Regions from separate parts of the Bacillus paralicheniformis genome, predicted to be linked through region 2. Evidence: riboswitches for the same ligand, from Rfam matches in the RefSeq annotation. Region 2 holds a riboswitch; the other holds the start of a gene.
The links. Region 2 has a riboswitch for S-adenosylmethionine ahead of CP943_RS09000 (YezD family protein). Riboswitches for the same ligand answer to the same signal wherever they lie in the genome.
Positions count from the first base shown of each region.

Region 1: linked by a shared signal. The riboswitch ahead of mtnK (S-methyl-5-thioribose kinase) and the one ahead of CP943_RS09000 (YezD family protein) in region 2 are both predicted to bind S-adenosylmethionine.

Region 1 covers NZ_CP023665.1:1,542,979-1,551,097, forward strand. Annotated here, with positions in the region: gene CP943_RS07905 (acyltransferase family protein) at 1-209, opposite strand, end outside; gene CP943_RS07910 (PAS domain-containing sensor histidine kinase) at 519-2,729, shown strand; gene CP943_RS07915 (methylated-DNA--[protein]-cysteine S-methyltransferase) at 2,737-3,234, shown strand; gene CP943_RS22655 (hypothetical protein) at 3,326-3,439, shown strand; gene mtnA (S-methyl-5-thioribose-1-phosphate isomerase) at 3,446-4,507, opposite strand; gene mtnK (S-methyl-5-thioribose kinase) at 4,513-5,709, opposite strand; SAM riboswitch class I at 5,792-5,935, opposite strand; gene CP943_RS07930 (carbon-nitrogen family hydrolase) at 6,019-6,798, opposite strand; gene CP943_RS07935 (pyridoxal phosphate-dependent aminotransferase) at 6,894-8,084, shown strand.
Region 2 covers NZ_CP023665.1:1,753,415-1,761,533, forward strand. Annotated here, with positions in the region: gene carB (carbamoyl-phosphate synthase (glutamine-hydrolyzing) large subunit) at 1-1,737, shown strand, start outside; gene CP943_RS08980 (dihydroorotate dehydrogenase electron transfer subunit) at 1,734-2,504, shown strand; gene CP943_RS08985 (dihydroorotate dehydrogenase) at 2,504-3,439, shown strand; gene pyrF (orotidine-5'-phosphate decarboxylase) at 3,408-4,127, shown strand; gene pyrE (orotate phosphoribosyltransferase) at 4,124-4,753, shown strand; SAM riboswitch class I at 4,917-5,023, shown strand; gene CP943_RS09000 (YezD family protein) at 5,126-5,242, shown strand; gene CP943_RS09005 (phosphoadenylyl-sulfate reductase) at 5,328-6,029, shown strand; gene CP943_RS09010 (sulfate permease) at 6,041-7,105, shown strand; gene sat (sulfate adenylyltransferase) at 7,131-8,119, shown strand, end outside.

The sequences.
Region 1 (8,119 bases), 210 kb from region 2:
TTTTTGACATAGCCGTGGCGGTTGAACCCTTTTGCAAAATAGCCTGATATGAGAATAAAAGCAGGCATATGAAACGTGTAAATAAATTTATAAATATGAAGCAGAGCATCATTATCATGAATATAGGACCTGATTATATGTCCGAATACGACGAGAAAAATTAATAGGAATTTTGCATTGTCGAAATAGCTGTCGCGCGAAGTCGCCATAACATCACCCTTTCACAAACATTTTCAGGAGACGCCGGTGCGGGAAGCGTCTGAACCCCGGAACATTCTTTCCGGAATGACGTCTTCCACCAGTCTGGCCTCATTTTAAAATTTTAAAATAGAAAGCATGTGTTTTCCTATGCATTAAGTCTTATTGTTAGGTCGATGTAATTGAACAGTAAGGAACTTTTATATCGTCATCTTCCTGTAAAATAGGCGGAAAGGTTGTAAAAGTTCGAAACAAATGAAGGAAGATTTTCCGGTTTGTAGAATAATTGGAGGACAGGTTTTCAAGAAGGAGTGTAATAAATGGAGGAAACTCTTGATTTAAATGAATCCTTAAATCTGCAAAACCAGCTGAACAGACTGAAGAAAGAGAACGCCAAGCTGAAAGCGGATTTGTATCAGTATGAGCTGCTGTTTAACGGGACGCTGGACGCTATTTTTATATTGGATAAACAGATGAACATCATCCAGGCGAATGATGCCGCCTGCAAAATTCTGCAAAGCCAAAAAAAGAATTTGCTGGACCGGTCGGCGCTCGACTTCCTGCACGCCGTCCCGCCGGATGAACTGAACCAGAGCATTCAACGCTTTTTGGAGCGGGGATATGCGAAAAAAGAAGTGGCCATCAGGCTTGACAACGGATCTGTCAAATATATCGAGTTTACTGCAAGCAAAGGAATCGGTGAAGACTGCTATTTTGTCGTCATGAGGGACATTTCATCGAAAAAAATATTGGAGCGGGAGCGCACCATTAATGAAAAGCTGTTTAAAGATTTGTTTCACCGCGCGGTTGAAGGAATCGTCATCTTTGATAAACAAGGCTGTTTCATCGATGCGAACCATTCGTTTTGCCAGAGCTTCGAAATTGAAAAAACAGAGCTTTCAAAACTGAAGCTGTCTCAATTCGTATCCCCTGAAAACAAGGGGCGGCTCGATAAAATCTGGAATGCTCTTTTCAGAAGAGGGAAAGCAAAAGGGGAGCTTCCTGTCCGGCTCAGATCAGGAGAAGACCGGCTGTTTGAGCTTACGATAACCTCGAACATTTTAAACGGCTTTTACATGTCGATTATGAGGGATATTACCGAGAAGCGCTCGATGGAAAAACAGCTGTTTAAAAGCGAAGAACGCTTTAGAGAAGTCTTTGAAAATGCGATGGATGCCATTATACTGATGAATAACGACGGCCGCATCGTCAAAGCGAACCAGTCGGCCTGCAAAATCTTCGAACTGCCGATGGAACAGCTTCTCAACAAGAAGATGACCGATTTTATTGATCAAACCGACCAGAGGTACCATGCCATTCAAAAGCAGTATGATCAAAAAGGGGAAATCCGGGCGGAACTGCTGTTTCGTATGGCAAACGGACAATATAAAGAGCTTGAGTTCACGTCAAAACGGATCATGTTCGACAGCCAGGACCTAACCATTTTAAGAAATGTCAGCGACAGAAAACGAATGGAACAAGAATTGCGGGAAAGCGAATTGAAGTTCAGAAAAGTATTCAACGGATCAATGGACGGAATCGTTCTTTTCAACAACCAGTACGACATTATCGATGCGAACCCCCTTGCCGGAAAAATTCTCAGCACCCCTCTTGAACAGCTGAAAACGTCCAATCTACTTGATGTCATCTCCGGCTATCATATAGAAAACGCAGCTTCTCCCGCTAAAACGATTTCCTTAGAAGAAATGGACAATGACATCCCATTCCTGCTGAGCGACCAAAAACGGATTCTTGAATTTTCATTTAAAAGAAATATCATTCAAAATATGAACTTGGCGATGCTCAGAGACGTGACAGAACGAAAAGAGCTTGAAGAGCGGCTCCGCAAGTCTGATACCCTTCACGTCGTCGGCGAACTCGCAGCCGGAATTGCCCATGAAATCCGCAACCCGATGACGGCGCTAAAAGGATTTATCCAACTGCTGAAAGGCAGCATCCAAAATGAGGATCACGCGCTTTACTTTAATGTCATCACATCAGAACTCAAAAGGATTGAATCGATTATTACGGAGTTTCTCATCCTTGCAAAACCGCAGGCGATTATGTATGAAGAAAAAAATATCGTCAAAATCATGCAGGACACAATGGATTTGCTGCACGCACAGGCAAACCTTGACAACGTTCAGATGCATCTGAAGTGCGAAGGCGGCATTCCGCTGATTTATTGCGAGCCGAATCAGCTGAAACAGGTATTTATCAACATTTTGAAAAATGCGATTGAAGTGATGCCTGACGGAGGCAACGTATATGTGTCGATCAAACCGAAAGGAGACGACCATATCATTATCTCGCTTGCTGACGAAGGAATCGGCATGACAGAAGACAAATTGAAGAGGCTCGGCGAACCTTTTTACACGACAAAAGAACGGGGCACTGGACTCGGGCTCATGGTCAGTTATAAAATTATTGAAGAGCATAATGGAAAAATCGAAGTTGAAAGTGAAGAAGGGAGAGGCACGACATTCCATCTGACTCTCCCGATCAGACAGCATCATGAGGAGGAGGCTTAATCGCATCGTGGGCTTTTATATTGAAATGACCTCGCCTTTTGGACAAGCTTACATTGTCGAGGAAAATCACCACATTACGCATTTGCTATTTGAAAAAGATGAACTAAAACAGCTCCAGCAAGACGGCTTGGAGCTTCGCCGGACCGAAACGGAATTGTTGAAGGAGGCAAAGCGCCAGCTCGAAGAATATTTCAGGGGGGAGCGGAAGACGTTCACCCTTCCTCTCCGCCAGGATGGAACCCCGTTTCAGAAAAAAGTGTGGGAGGCGCTGCAGTTGATCCCGTACGGTGAATCACGGAGCTATTTAGATATCGCGTGCGCCGTCGGGAATCCGAAAGCGGTTCGCGCAATCGGCCAGGCCAATAAAAGAAATGCGCTGCCGATTTTGATCCCGTGCCACCGTGTCATCGGCAAAAATCGTTCTTTAACGGGGTACTCCGGAAATGAAACGGATAAAAAAGCGGTGCTGCTCGACATCGAAAATATTGCGTATAAGGGAAAATAATATACGAGCACGCCGTTTCTTTTTTTCGTCAGCGACATATAATTTTATTAAGTTAAAAATGTTGGTCTTGGTAAAAAAGGAGGACGAATAAGTGAAAACGAACCGCCCGAACAAAATAGCAGGATACGCGGAATTGTTCGTCAAGCTGCACGTGTTGACCGAAGAGCAGAAGAAAGACATCATCAAATCGATTAAAATCCGCTAAAGCGGCCTAAGTAAGGGCTTCAGCGGAAAACAGCGCTTCAATTTCTTCTTCAAACCTGTCTGTGATAATCCCTTTTTCCGTAATGATGCCAGAGATTAAATCGTGCGGCGTGATATCAAAAGCAGGGTTGAACACTGGCACCTCTTGCGGAGCTATTTGCGTTCCGTTTATCAGCCTGACTTCATCCGGATCGCGTTCTTCAATCGGAATGTTGTCGCCACATGAAATCGAAACATCAAAAGTTGACAGGGGAGCGGCGATAAAAAACGGGATTTGAAAGGCTTTGGCGAGGATTGCCAAGCCGTATGTTCCGATTTTATTGGCTGTATCTCCGTTTCTCGCGATCCTGTCCGCTCCGACAATGACGGCTGAAATGTTTTTTTCTTTCATCGTATGGGCAGCCATGCTGTCTGTAATCAGCGTCACGTCAATTCCCCCCTGCATAAGCTCCCACGCCGTCAGGCGCGCCCCTTGCAGGACAGGCCTCGTTTCACAGGCATAAATATGAAGGTCGAGGTCCTTTGTTTTGGCAAGATAAAACGGGGAAAGGGCCGTACCGTACCTGCTTGTCGCAATCGAGCCGGCGTTGCAGATGGTCATGATGCTGTCACCCGATTTGAACAAATGCAGTGCATTCTGTCCGATTTGCCGGCACGTTTCTTCGTCTTCAACCTGGATCTGAATGGCTTCATGGATCAGATTTGTTTTTGCTTCATTGACCGATTTTGCGTCCTCCGCACTTATTACCAGCCGATTGAGAGCCCAGGATAAATTGACGGCTGTCGGCCTTGCCTGATTGAGTTCATCTTTGATTTTTCCGAGTTCCACCAGAAACGCGGAAACGTCAGATGTATTGATGCTTTGTGCGCAAAGGGCGAGTCCGAAGGCGGCTGTAATGCCGATGGCAGGTGCACCCCTCACTTTCAGCGTTTGAATCGCATCATAGACGTCTTCTTTTGTTGTGAGGTGCAGGTATTCCGTCTTTTCGGGAAGCTTTTGCTGGTTCAGAATTTTTACCGATGCTTCTTCCCATTCGACAGAGCGGGGCACCGCAAATTGTTCAGGCATGTCATTCACTCCTTAAGTGCGTTCCGAAACGCTTCAATCAAGTCTTTTGGCGTCCGGAAACCACTGCGTTTTTCTATGAATGCTGCGCCTATTTTAAGGGCGAGCTTTTTTTGGCTGATTCTCCGGGAAAACGGAACGATTGTTTCAAGGTCCGCCACATGGGCAAGGCCGATCGTCCGGCGGATCATTTCGCAGCCGGCAAAGCCTGCTGCGTCTTCAAACGCCTGCTTCAGAACTGATTCAAGGCGTCCTTTCTCATTTTTGCAAGCGTCAAGAGCATCGTTTTCCCATGCTTCGCTGAATGTCCGGCTGAACGTATGCCAGACGGTCTCGACATGGCGGTATAAAGGAGCCCGCCTGTTTTCTTCGCGGGAAAGCGCGTGCAGCAGCAGGTTGGCGATAAACTGTCCAATGTCAAACCCGATCGGGCCGAAAAACGCAAATTCAGGGTCGATGATTTTCGTTTCGGCTTCTTCACTTGCGAAAATGCTGCCTGTATGAAGGTCGCCGTGGATCAGCGTTTCCTCTGCAGACAAAAAGCGCTGTTTCAGTTTTGCCGCTTCAATTTTTAATGCTTCATTGCGCCAAAGATCTTCCGCTTCATCGCGAAGCTCTTCTTCGAAATCGTTTGTCTCATGATCAAAGAAAGGGTCTGTGAACACAAGGCTTTCTGTAATATCGCACAGATCCGGATTCGTAAACTGCTTCACAAGCCGCCCTTTAACTGTTGGGTCAAGTGAATATTCAGACGAGTAAAAATGTGTTTTTCCAAGGAATTCTCCGATGTCTTCCGACAGGTGCGGATAATCCTTCCCGTCAATCAGTCCTTTTCTGGCGATTTCCAAGTGAGAAAGGTCTTCCAATACGGTAACGGCAAGCTCGGTGTCAGAATAGTACACGTTCGGGACAAGGTGCGGGACATGCTCGGCTTGGCGGATCAGCGCACTGCTTTCGATTCTCGCCCTGTCAAGCGACAGCGGCCAGCTTTCGCCGACGACTTTCGCATAAGGCACCGCCTGTTTGATGATCAGCCCTTTTTGCTGCTCTTTGTCATACACGCGGAAGACCAAATTCAAGTTTCCGTCCCCGATCTCCCGGCATGTCAGGGTGCTTTTGCTTGGAAAAAGCCCGAGGCGAACGGCCAGCGCGGCCGCGGAGCTTTCGGTCAAAGTTTCGTATGCTGCGGTTTTCGTTACGGTCATGTGTGATTCCCCCTAAATGTCGTTAACAATAAAAAAGCCTCTTTCTCATCGAGAGAAAGAGGCTGATTTGTCGCGTTCGCCTCTCTTATCTCTCAGAATTCAAAGTCTGATGGAATTAGCACCGTGCCCTAGCGGCGCAGAATTTCGCGCCCCATTTCACAATGGTATTACGGTCGGTTGCTGTTGGGGTCATTAGGCCAGTCCTTCACCCAACTCTCGATAAGAGAAATCAATATAAAATTTTGAAATTTCAGTTCGGTCAGTTGCTGAAAATGTTACCAGCATCTCAGTTTTCTTGTCAACACTTTTTTAATATAAATCTCTGCGAATGTCCTCAAAAACCGGAATTTGCCCCCGCGCTTTTTCAATGTCCCCGAGGTTGATTTCGGTCCTGATGACGGCTTCACCGCTCCCTGCTTCAGCGAGGGTGCGGCCGAGCGGATCAATGATGATGCTGTGACCCGCAAATTCGTTTGCCGGGTCACTTCCCGCTCGGTTGCAGGCTGCGACAAAGCACTGATTTTCAATCGCTCTGGCTTTTAAAAGGCTTTGCCAGTGATCGAGGCGGGCGAGCGGCCATTCCGCCGATACAAAGATGATGCCCGCACCTTCCTTCGTATGTTTTCTGATCCATTCCGGGAAACGGATGTCGTAGCAGATAAACCCCGCAGCCGGGATCCCTTCAAGCTCGAAGCTCCCGTCGCCTGAGCCCGCTGACAAATAGAGGTGTTCGTCCATCAGCTGGAAAAGGTGAGCTTTGCTGTATTCTTTGATCAAATGTCCGTTTTTGTCTGCGATGTACATGATATTGTACACACCGCTTTTTTTCTTAACGGCGACAGAGCCGCAAATGATATGGACACGGTTTGCTTTTGCCGTTTCCTGCAGCCATCTCTTCGTTTGCCTGCCTTCTTCATCTGCGATGGAGCCGAGATTTTTTAAATCATAACCCGTCGTCCACAGCTCGGGAAGGAGAAGAACATCCGCTTTCCGGCTTTCCTGTTCGATCAGCTGCTCCGCTTTTTTAAAATTTTCAGAAGGATTGCCGTATGCGATATCGAATTGCAGACATGAAATTGTCAGCTTCAATCTGGATCACCTCATTTTTTTCTTTACATTTTACATTTAACAATATATGATGATGGACTATCATTTCAAGAATTTTTCAAAAGCGGGTGAATCATATGAAATTTGAGCTTTCAGATGTGCTGAAACAGCTGCCTGAGCAGTTTTTCGCTTCCTTGGTGAAAAAGGTGAATGAAAAAATCGCCGCCGGCCATGATGTGATCAATCTCGGCCAGGGGAATCCCGATCAGCCGACACCTGATCACATCGTTGATACAATGGCGCAAGCCGTTCGCAACCCTGAAAACCATCAGTATTCCTCCTTTCGCGGCAGCCGTTCACTCAAGGAGGCGGCAGCCGCGTTCTATCGAAGGGAATACGGTGTAGAGCTCGATCCCGAACGCGAAGTCGCTGTATTGTTCGGCGGAAAAGCCGGTCTTGTCGAGCTTCCGCAATGTTTGTTAAATCCGGGGGATGCCGTGCTCGTTCCCGATCCAGGCTATCCCGACTACTGGTCGGGCGTTGAGCTGGCAAGAGCGAACATGGCAACGATGCCGCTTACAGCGGGCAATCAGTTTCTGCCTGACTACAGCCGGATTCCGAAGGAAGTGAAAGAAAATGCGAAGCTCATGTATTTAAATTATCCAAACAATCCAACCGGTGCCCAAGCCACGCCTGTTTTTTTCGAAGAGACTGTCCGGTTTGCCAAGTCAAACGGAATTTGCGTCGTCCACGATTTTGCCTACGGTGCGATCGGCTACGACGGCAAGAGGCCTGTCAGCTTTCTCGAAACGGAGGGGGCAAAAGACACAGGAATCGAAATTTACACGCTTTCCAAAACGTATAATATGGCTGGATGGCGGGTCGGGTTTGCAGTTGGCAACGCATCTGTGATCGAAGCGCTGAACCTTTATCAGGACCATATGTATGTCAGCCTTTTTAAAGCGGTCCAAGACGCCGCGGCAGCCGCGCTTCTATCAGACCAAGCGTGTGTCAAGGAGCAAAATGAGCGCTACGAAAAAAGGCGGGATGTATGGATTCGTGCGGTCCGCGAAATCGGTTGGCACGCGGATGCTCCGCAAGGTTCTTTTTTCGCCTGGATGCCTGTCCCTGACGGGTATACATCTGAGGCTTTTTCCGATCTGCTTCTCGAAAAAGCGAATGTCGTCACAGCGCCCGGCATCGGCTTCGGCAAATACGGAGAAGGCTATGTGAGAGTCGGCCTCTTGACAAGCGAAGAGCGGCTCCGGGAAGCGGCTTCGCGCATTGCCAAGCTGAATATATTCAAAAAGACCGGCCACAGTCATTGACAACCGGGAAAAACGATGGGATAATTCAAAATAAT
Region 2 (8,119 bases):
CGCTTCATCAGCCTTCTCTGGGAGATGCCTGAAAGAAAGCTTTATGATCTTAGAAAAGAAACAGGCATCACGCCTGTTTATAAAATGGTTGATACATGTGCGGCCGAATTTGAATCGGAGACACCTTATTTCTACAGCACATATGAAGAGGAAAACGAATCGGTCAGAACAGACAAAAACAGCGTTATCGTTCTTGGCTCCGGCCCGATCCGGATCGGCCAGGGGGTCGAATTCGATTATGCGACTGTGCATTCGGTTTGGGCGATCAAAGAAGCCGGCTATGAAGCAATCATTATTAACAACAATCCTGAGACGGTTTCAACGGATTTCAGCATCTCCGACAAGCTCTACTTTGAGCCGCTTACTGTTGAAGATGTCATGCATATCATCGATTTGGAGCAGCCGAAAGGCGTCGTCGTTCAGTTTGGCGGACAGACTGCGATCAACCTTGCCGACGAGCTCGCGGAGCGGGGCGTCGCCATTCTTGGAACATCCCTTGAGGATTTGGACCGCGCCGAGGACCGCGACAAGTTCGAACAGACGCTTGAAACGCTGCATGTGCCTCAGCCGCTCGGAAAAACGGCGACATCTGTGGAAGGCGCTGTTGAAATCGCAGCCAACATCGGCTATCCGGTGCTTGTCCGCCCATCGTATGTACTTGGGGGGCGTGCGATGGAGATCGTCTACCATGAAACAGAGCTTCTCCATTATATGAAGAATGCAGTGAAAATCAATCCGCAGCACCCTGTCTTGATCGATAAATATTTGACCGGAAAGGAAATTGAAGTGGATGCGATTTCTGACGGTGAAACGGTCGTCATTCCGGGGATTATGGAGCACATTGAACGGGCCGGCGTCCACTCGGGGGATTCGATTGCCGTTTACCCGCCGCAATCCCTTTCAGAGGACATCAAGAAAAAGATTGAAGCATACACGATTAAGCTTGCAAAAGGCTTAAACATCGTCGGCCTGCTCAACATTCAGTTTGTCCTTTCAAAAGATGAGGTTTACGTCCTTGAAGTCAACCCGAGATCGAGCCGCACGGTGCCGTTTCTCAGCAAAATCACCGGCATTCCGATGGCCAATCTCGCAACAAAAGTGATTCTCGGCGGGAAGCTTGCCGATATGAGCTATGCTGAAGGCCTTCAAAAAGAGCAGGAAGGCGTATATGTGAAAGTGCCGGTCTTCTCGTTTGCAAAGCTGAGGAGAGTGGATATCACGCTCGGACCGGAAATGAAATCGACCGGGGAAGTCATGGGCAAAGACAGCACTTTGGAAAAAGCGCTGTACAAAGGACTGATCGCTTCAGGCATCCAAATTCCGAATTACGGCTCTGTTCTCCTGACAGTTGCTGATAAAGATAAAGAGGAAGGTCTATTGATCGCCAAGCGGTTCCATGCGATCGGCTATAAAATATTGGCTACGGAAGGAACGGCCGGCTATTTAAGAGACGCATCCGTACCTGTTAAAACCGTCGGGAAAATCGGCGAAGAAGGCACAAATCTCCTTGATGTCATTCGAAACGGGGAAGCGCAGTTCGTCGTCAATACGCTGACAAAAGGGAAGCAGCCGGCAAGGGACGGCTTCAGAATCAGACGCGAATCCGTTGAAAACGGCGTTGCCTGCCTGACATCCCTTGATACGGCGGAAGCGATTTTGCGGGTGCTTGAAAGCATGAGCTTCCGCGCCGATCATATGCCGGCGATTAGAATTGAGCAAAAGGCGGCCGTCAGATGAGAAAAGGGTATATGACAGTCCGTTCAAACAAGTGTATCGCGGATCATATTTATCAAATGGTACTGGAAGGGGAGATTGCCGAAGTTTGCGGCGCTCCCGGCCAGTTTCTTCACATCAAGGTCTCAGATTCCCTCACGCCGCTTTTGAGGCGGCCGATCAGCATCGCCGACATTAACAGAGCCGCCCGGCAGGTGACCATCATCTTTCGCAAGGATGGGGAAGGCACGAGTCTCCTGTCTTTAAAACAGGAAGGAGATCAGATCGATGTCCTTGGTCCGCTCGGCAACGGTTTTCCGGCTGAATCGCTTGAACCGGGGAAAACGGCTCTTCTTGTCGGAGGGGGGATCGGTGTTCCGCCGCTTTACGAGCTGAGCAAACAGCTGACAAATAGAGGGGTGCACGCGATCCATGTGTTAGGATTTGCTTCTGCAAAAGACGTCTTTTACGAACAGGAATTCAGCCGTTTCGGGCGTGTGTATGTGGCAACCGCAGACGGCACCCGCGGTTCAAAGGGATTTGTTACAGATGTCATTGAAAACGAGGGGCTTCAGTTTGACTGCATAATGGCCTGCGGACCGACGCCGATGCTGAAAGCTTTAAAACAGCGCTATCCGGATAAAGAGGTTTATCTGTCAATGGAAGAGCGCATGGGATGCGGGATCGGCGCTTGCTTTGCCTGTGTCTGCCATACGGAAGAAAGCGAAACATCTTATGTGAAGGTATGCCTTGATGGTCCTGTTTTCAAAGCCCAGGAGGTGCTGTTATGATGCTCGAAGTCAATTTGCCGGGCCTTCAATTGAAAAATCCGATCATGCCGGCTTCAGGCTGCTTCGGATTCGGGAGAGAATTTGCGAACTTTTACGATCTTTCACGTCTCGGTGCGATCATGATTAAAGCGACGACGAGCGAACCGCGCTTCGGGAATCCGACGCCGCGCGTCGCCGAGACGCAAGCCGGCATGCTTAATGCCATCGGTCTGCAAAATCCGGGTTTAGAGGCTGTCATGGAACACGAATTGCCGTGGCTCGAACAGTTCGATACACCGATTATCGCCAATGTCGCCGGCTCGCAGATCGACGATTATGTTGAAGTGGCTGAAGAAATCAGCAAAGCGCCGAATGTTCATGCGCTCGAGCTGAATATTTCCTGTCCTAACGTGAAAACGGGAGGGATCGCCTTCGGTACGCAGCCGGAAATGGCCAGTGAGCTGACGAAAGCGGTGAAAGAGGTTGCGAGCGTTCCCGTCTATGTGAAGCTGTCGCCGAATGTCGCGAATATTACCGACATCGCTCTTGCCATAGAAGAAGCGGGAGCGGACGGTTTGACGATGATCAACACCTTGATCGGGATGCGGCTCGACTTAAAAACGGGAAAGCCGATCTTGGCGAACAAAACCGGCGGATTATCAGGCCCTGCTGTTAAACCGGTGGCCATCAGAATGGTGCATGAAGTCAGCCAAAAAGTCAGCATTCCGATCATCGGCATGGGCGGTGTCCAGTCAGCGGAAGATGTGCTTGAGTTTTTGCTGGCGGGTGCGAGCGCAGTCGCCGTCGGCACCGCAAACTTTGTTAATCCGTTTGTTTGTCCCGAAATCATCGCCGATTTGCCGCGCGTTTTAGAAAAATACGGATACCGTTCGTTGAACGAGTGTATCGGAAGGAGCTGGAAGGATGAAACATACGCCGCCCATCATCGCGCTTGATTTTGCATCAGCACAGGAAACATATGCGTTTTTGGACCGGTTTCATGGAGAAGAGCTTTTCGTGAAGGTGGGCATGGAGCTTTTTTATCAGGAAGGGCCGGCCATCCTTGAAAAGTTACAGGAGCGCGGCTGCCGCATTTTCCTTGATCTAAAATGCCACGACATTCCAACGACCGTATACAAGGCGATGAAAAGGCTGGCGGGGTTTGGCGTCAGCCTTGTCAATGTGCACGCAGCAGGCGGAAAGCAAATGATGGAGTCGGCGCTTGAAGGCCTTGAAGCGGGGACTCCGGCAGGCCGAAAACGCCCTTCATTAATTGCTGTGACCCAGCTGACAAGCACGTCTTCAGTAATGCTTCAGCAAGAGCTGCTGATTGAAACGCCGCTTCTCGATACAGTTGTTCACTACAGCAAGTTGGCTAAAGAAAGCGGACTTGACGGTGTCGTCTGCTCCGTCCATGAAGCCGAACACATTTACCGGGCCGCGTCTTTAGATTTTCTGACCGTGACACCCGGAATTCGCATGGCGGATGACAAAAACAACGACCAGGTCCGGGTGGCGACGCCTGGCTACGCAAGGGAAAAAGGCGTGTCGGCGATCGTTGTCGGCCGTTCGATTACACAGGCGGAAGATCCTGTGTCAGCCTACAGAAGAATAGGACATGAGTGGGAGGGAACCAAGGCATGAAAACAGACATTGCAAACCATTTATTAAGAATCAAAGCGGTTTTCCTGCGCCCGAACGAGCCGTTTACATGGGCGAGCGGCATCTTGTCGCCCATCTACTGCGACAATCGTTTGACGCTTTCATATCCGGAAGTAAGGGATGATATAGCTTCAGGGCTTGCCGGACTGATTCAAGACAAGTTTCCCGGAGCCGAAATGATCGCCGGTACGGCAACTGCGGGAATCCCCCATGCCGCGCTTGCCGCCGACAGGCTGAGCCTGCCGATGTGCTACGTCAGAAGCAAACCGAAGGCGCACGGCAAAGGAAACCAAATTGAAGGCGCTGTTGTAAAAGGACAAAAAGTCGTTGTAATTGAAGATTTAATTTCAACGGGAGGAAGCGTCCTTGAAGCGGCAGCCGCTCTCACAGAGGCGGGATGTGAAGTGCTCGGTGTCGCCGCCATTTTCACTTACGGGCTTCCTAAAGCTGCCGCCGCCTTCAGCGAAGCGGGCGTTGAATACCGCACGCTGACTGATTACGATACATTGACAGAGGCTGCGCTTGCCGGCGGATATATCAGCGAACAGGATGCCGCCAAACTGAAAGAATGGAAGGCGGATCCTGAAAGCAAGTCTTGGATGGATTAATGAAAAAAGCCGTATTCTCCTAATGGGAGAACGGCTTTTTTTGCGTCTTTTTGCAGATTTAAAAATAGTAAAATCGGATTATTTTTATTTTTTATTAATCCTATAAAAAAAGTCGGGTTGACTTTTGTTCGAATTGTGCTAAAATTTTAAAATAACAAAAGCAAACTTATCAAGAGCGGTGGAGGGACTGGTCCGATGAAACCCGGCAACCTGCGTGTGAAGCGTAAGGTGCTACTTCCAGCAAAATGCCCTCATTTTGAGAGATAAGGAATAGCGGAGTTCCTCGTCTTTCTTTCAAATTTGGAAGAAAGATTTTAATTTTTAGGGGCAGAGGAGGAGCTAGAAGTGAAGACAGATGAACAGCTTGAAAAGGTGATCATCAAAATGAAAGACATGCTGAAAGACATGAATTACGGATCGATCACATTCGTTGTTCAGGACGGCAAAGTCATTCAAATCGAAAAAAATGAAAAAATAAGATTGAAATAGCTGACTAGACAAACTAGAGGCGGTTTTCACAGTTTTTTTCTGCTGGAAGCCGTTTTTTTGTTGGCGAAAAAAGGGGGAACCGAAAATTTTTACTTACAGCACATGGGAAGAACCAAATATCTCTTTTCAGGAAGATGACTCTTATAAAGGAGCGCTGTCCGTCTTGAAATGGGCGTACGGACATTACGGAAATCAGCTTGTATATGCGTGCAGCTTCGGAATTGAGGGAATCGTCCTGATCGATTTGATTTATAAGGTGAAAAAAGATGCGGTCATCGTTTTCCTTGATACGGGATTTCATTTTAAAGAAACGTATGAAACGATCGACGCTGTCAAAGAACGATATCCAGGCCTTCAGATTATCATGAAAACACCGGAGCTTACCGTCGAAGAGCAGGCGAAAGAATATGGGGACGAACTATGGAAGACCGCTCCGAATTCCTGCTGTGAAATGAGGAAGGTCATTCCTCTCCGCGAGACGCTTTCAGGCTACCCGGCGTGGCTGTCGGGCCTGCGCCGCGAGCAATCGCCCGGGCGGAGCAAAACGAATTTTTTGAACAAAGATGAAAAATTCAAGTCTATCAAAGTTTGTCCGCTCATTCATTGGACGTGGAAGGATATTTGGAGATATGTGACAAAGCACGATCTCCCGTATAATCCGCTTCATGATCAAGGCTACCCGAGCATCGGCTGCGCTCCGTGCACCTCTCCGGCCTTTACAATGGATGATCTTCGATCAGGCCGCTGGAACGGATCGGCTAAAACAGAATGCGGATTACACGAGTAAGGAGATGAGTCATGGAACTTGCCGCCATTTTATTTAGCATGTTTTTTGCGATGAATATCGGAGCGAGCGGTGCAGCTGCTTCAATGGGAATCGCCTATGGATCTGAAGCCGTCAAAAAGAAGTTTCACGCACTAATAATCTGTGCAGCAGGCGTTCTCTCGGGCGCCGTCATCGGCGGAGGAAACGTCGTGAAAACGATCAGCTCAGGCATCATTCCCGAACGGGTGATTTCGCTTGAAATCGTCTGCATTATTATCGGCTCGGCGGCACTGTCGCTCTTTATCGCAAATGTACTCGGCATCCCGCTTTCGACAAGTGAAGTGACGGTCGGATCTGTTGTCGGAGTAGGTGTTGCTTACCAGGTTTTATATGTGAAATCTTTGCTTGTCATCGTCTCATTTTGGGTCGTTGTACCAATCGTCGCTTTTACCTTTACATTTGCGATGGCAAACATCATGAAAAAAACGATCAAACGTCCAGCCTCGGGAAAGAAAGCAAAGGTTTTGGCGGTCATTCTGTTGATCACCGGGTTTTTTGAAGCCTTCTCAGCAGGCATGAACAATGTCGCAAATGCTGTCGGACCTCTGGTGGCGGCGCATGTTTTGACAGTCGGGGAAGGAACGCTCTACGGCGGACTGTTTGTCGCGCTGGGCGCCCTTTTACTGGGCAGGCGCGTTCTTGAAACAAACGGCAAAAAAATAACGAAATTTTCAAAAGGAGAGGGGATCATCCTTTCCGGAACAGGAGCCGGGCTTGTCATCATCAGTTCGATTTTCGGTTTGCCGGTTCCGCTTGCGCAAGTCACATCATCTTCTATTATAGGGATGGGAATGGCAAAAAACGGCGGCAATGTCTTTCATAAACAAGTGGTCAAAACGATGCTGAAAGTATGGGTCGTCTCGCCGTTCCTTTCATTAAGCTTGTCTTATATGCTGGTCAGCCTTTTATTAAAAGGAGACTATTATGCTCTCATCGTCGTCACAAGCGTCCTTCTGGCATCTGTCGGGACGATCAGCCTGATGAGAGCAGTCAAAAAAGAGCACAGCTCCGTCCATGAACAAGGCGGAGGAATTTAAACACAAAGTAGGGGGAAACAAGTTTATGAGTTTAGCACCACACGGCGGTGTATTGGTTAACCGCGTCAATGAAGCATACGATTTTCAACATATCGCACAGGAAATTGAACTGGATTTAATGGCTTTTTCAGATTTGGAGCTGATCGGAATCGGAGCGTACAGCCCGATCCAAGGCTTTATGACAGAGAAAGACTATCTGTCCGTTGTCGAAAATATGAGACTGTCAAGCGGCGAAGTATGGACGCTTCCGATCGCTCTGCCTGTTGACGAGCAAAAAGCTTCAAGCTTAAAAGCGGGGGACACCGTCCGCCTCACCTATAATGGGGAAACATACGGCGTCATCGAGATCGAAGACATCTATACGCCGGACAAGAAAACGGAAGCCGTCAATATCTATAAAACCGACGAACTCGAGCATCCGGGCGTCAAAAAATTGTTTGACCGCGGCAGCGTTTATGTGGGCGGGCCGATCACTCTCATTAAACGGAGTGTAAAGCAATTCCCGGCCCACACATTCGAACCTCTGGAAACAAGAAAAACATTCGCAGAACTCGGCTGGAAAACGATCGTCGGATTCCAGACGAGAAATCCGGTTCACAGAGCGCACGAATACATTCAAAAAACGGCGCTCGAGACAGTAGACGGTCTTTTCCTCAATCCGCTCGTCGGGGAAACAAAATCAGACGATATTCCGGCTGATGTCCGCATGGAAAGCTATCAGGTGCTGCTTGACGGCTACTATCCAAAAGACCGCGTCTTTCTCGGCGTTTTTCCGGCGGCGATGCGCTATGCGGGGCCGAAGGAAGCAATCTTCCATGCGCTTGTCAGAAAGAACTACGGATGTACGCATTTTATCGTCGGAAGAGACCATGCCGGAGTCGGCGATTACTACGGCACATATGAAGCGCAGGAACTGTTCGATCAGTTCGCGCCGGAAGAGATCGGCATTACGCCGCTGAAATTCGAACACAGCTTCTACTGCAATGTCTGCGGTTCAATGGCTACGGCGAAAAC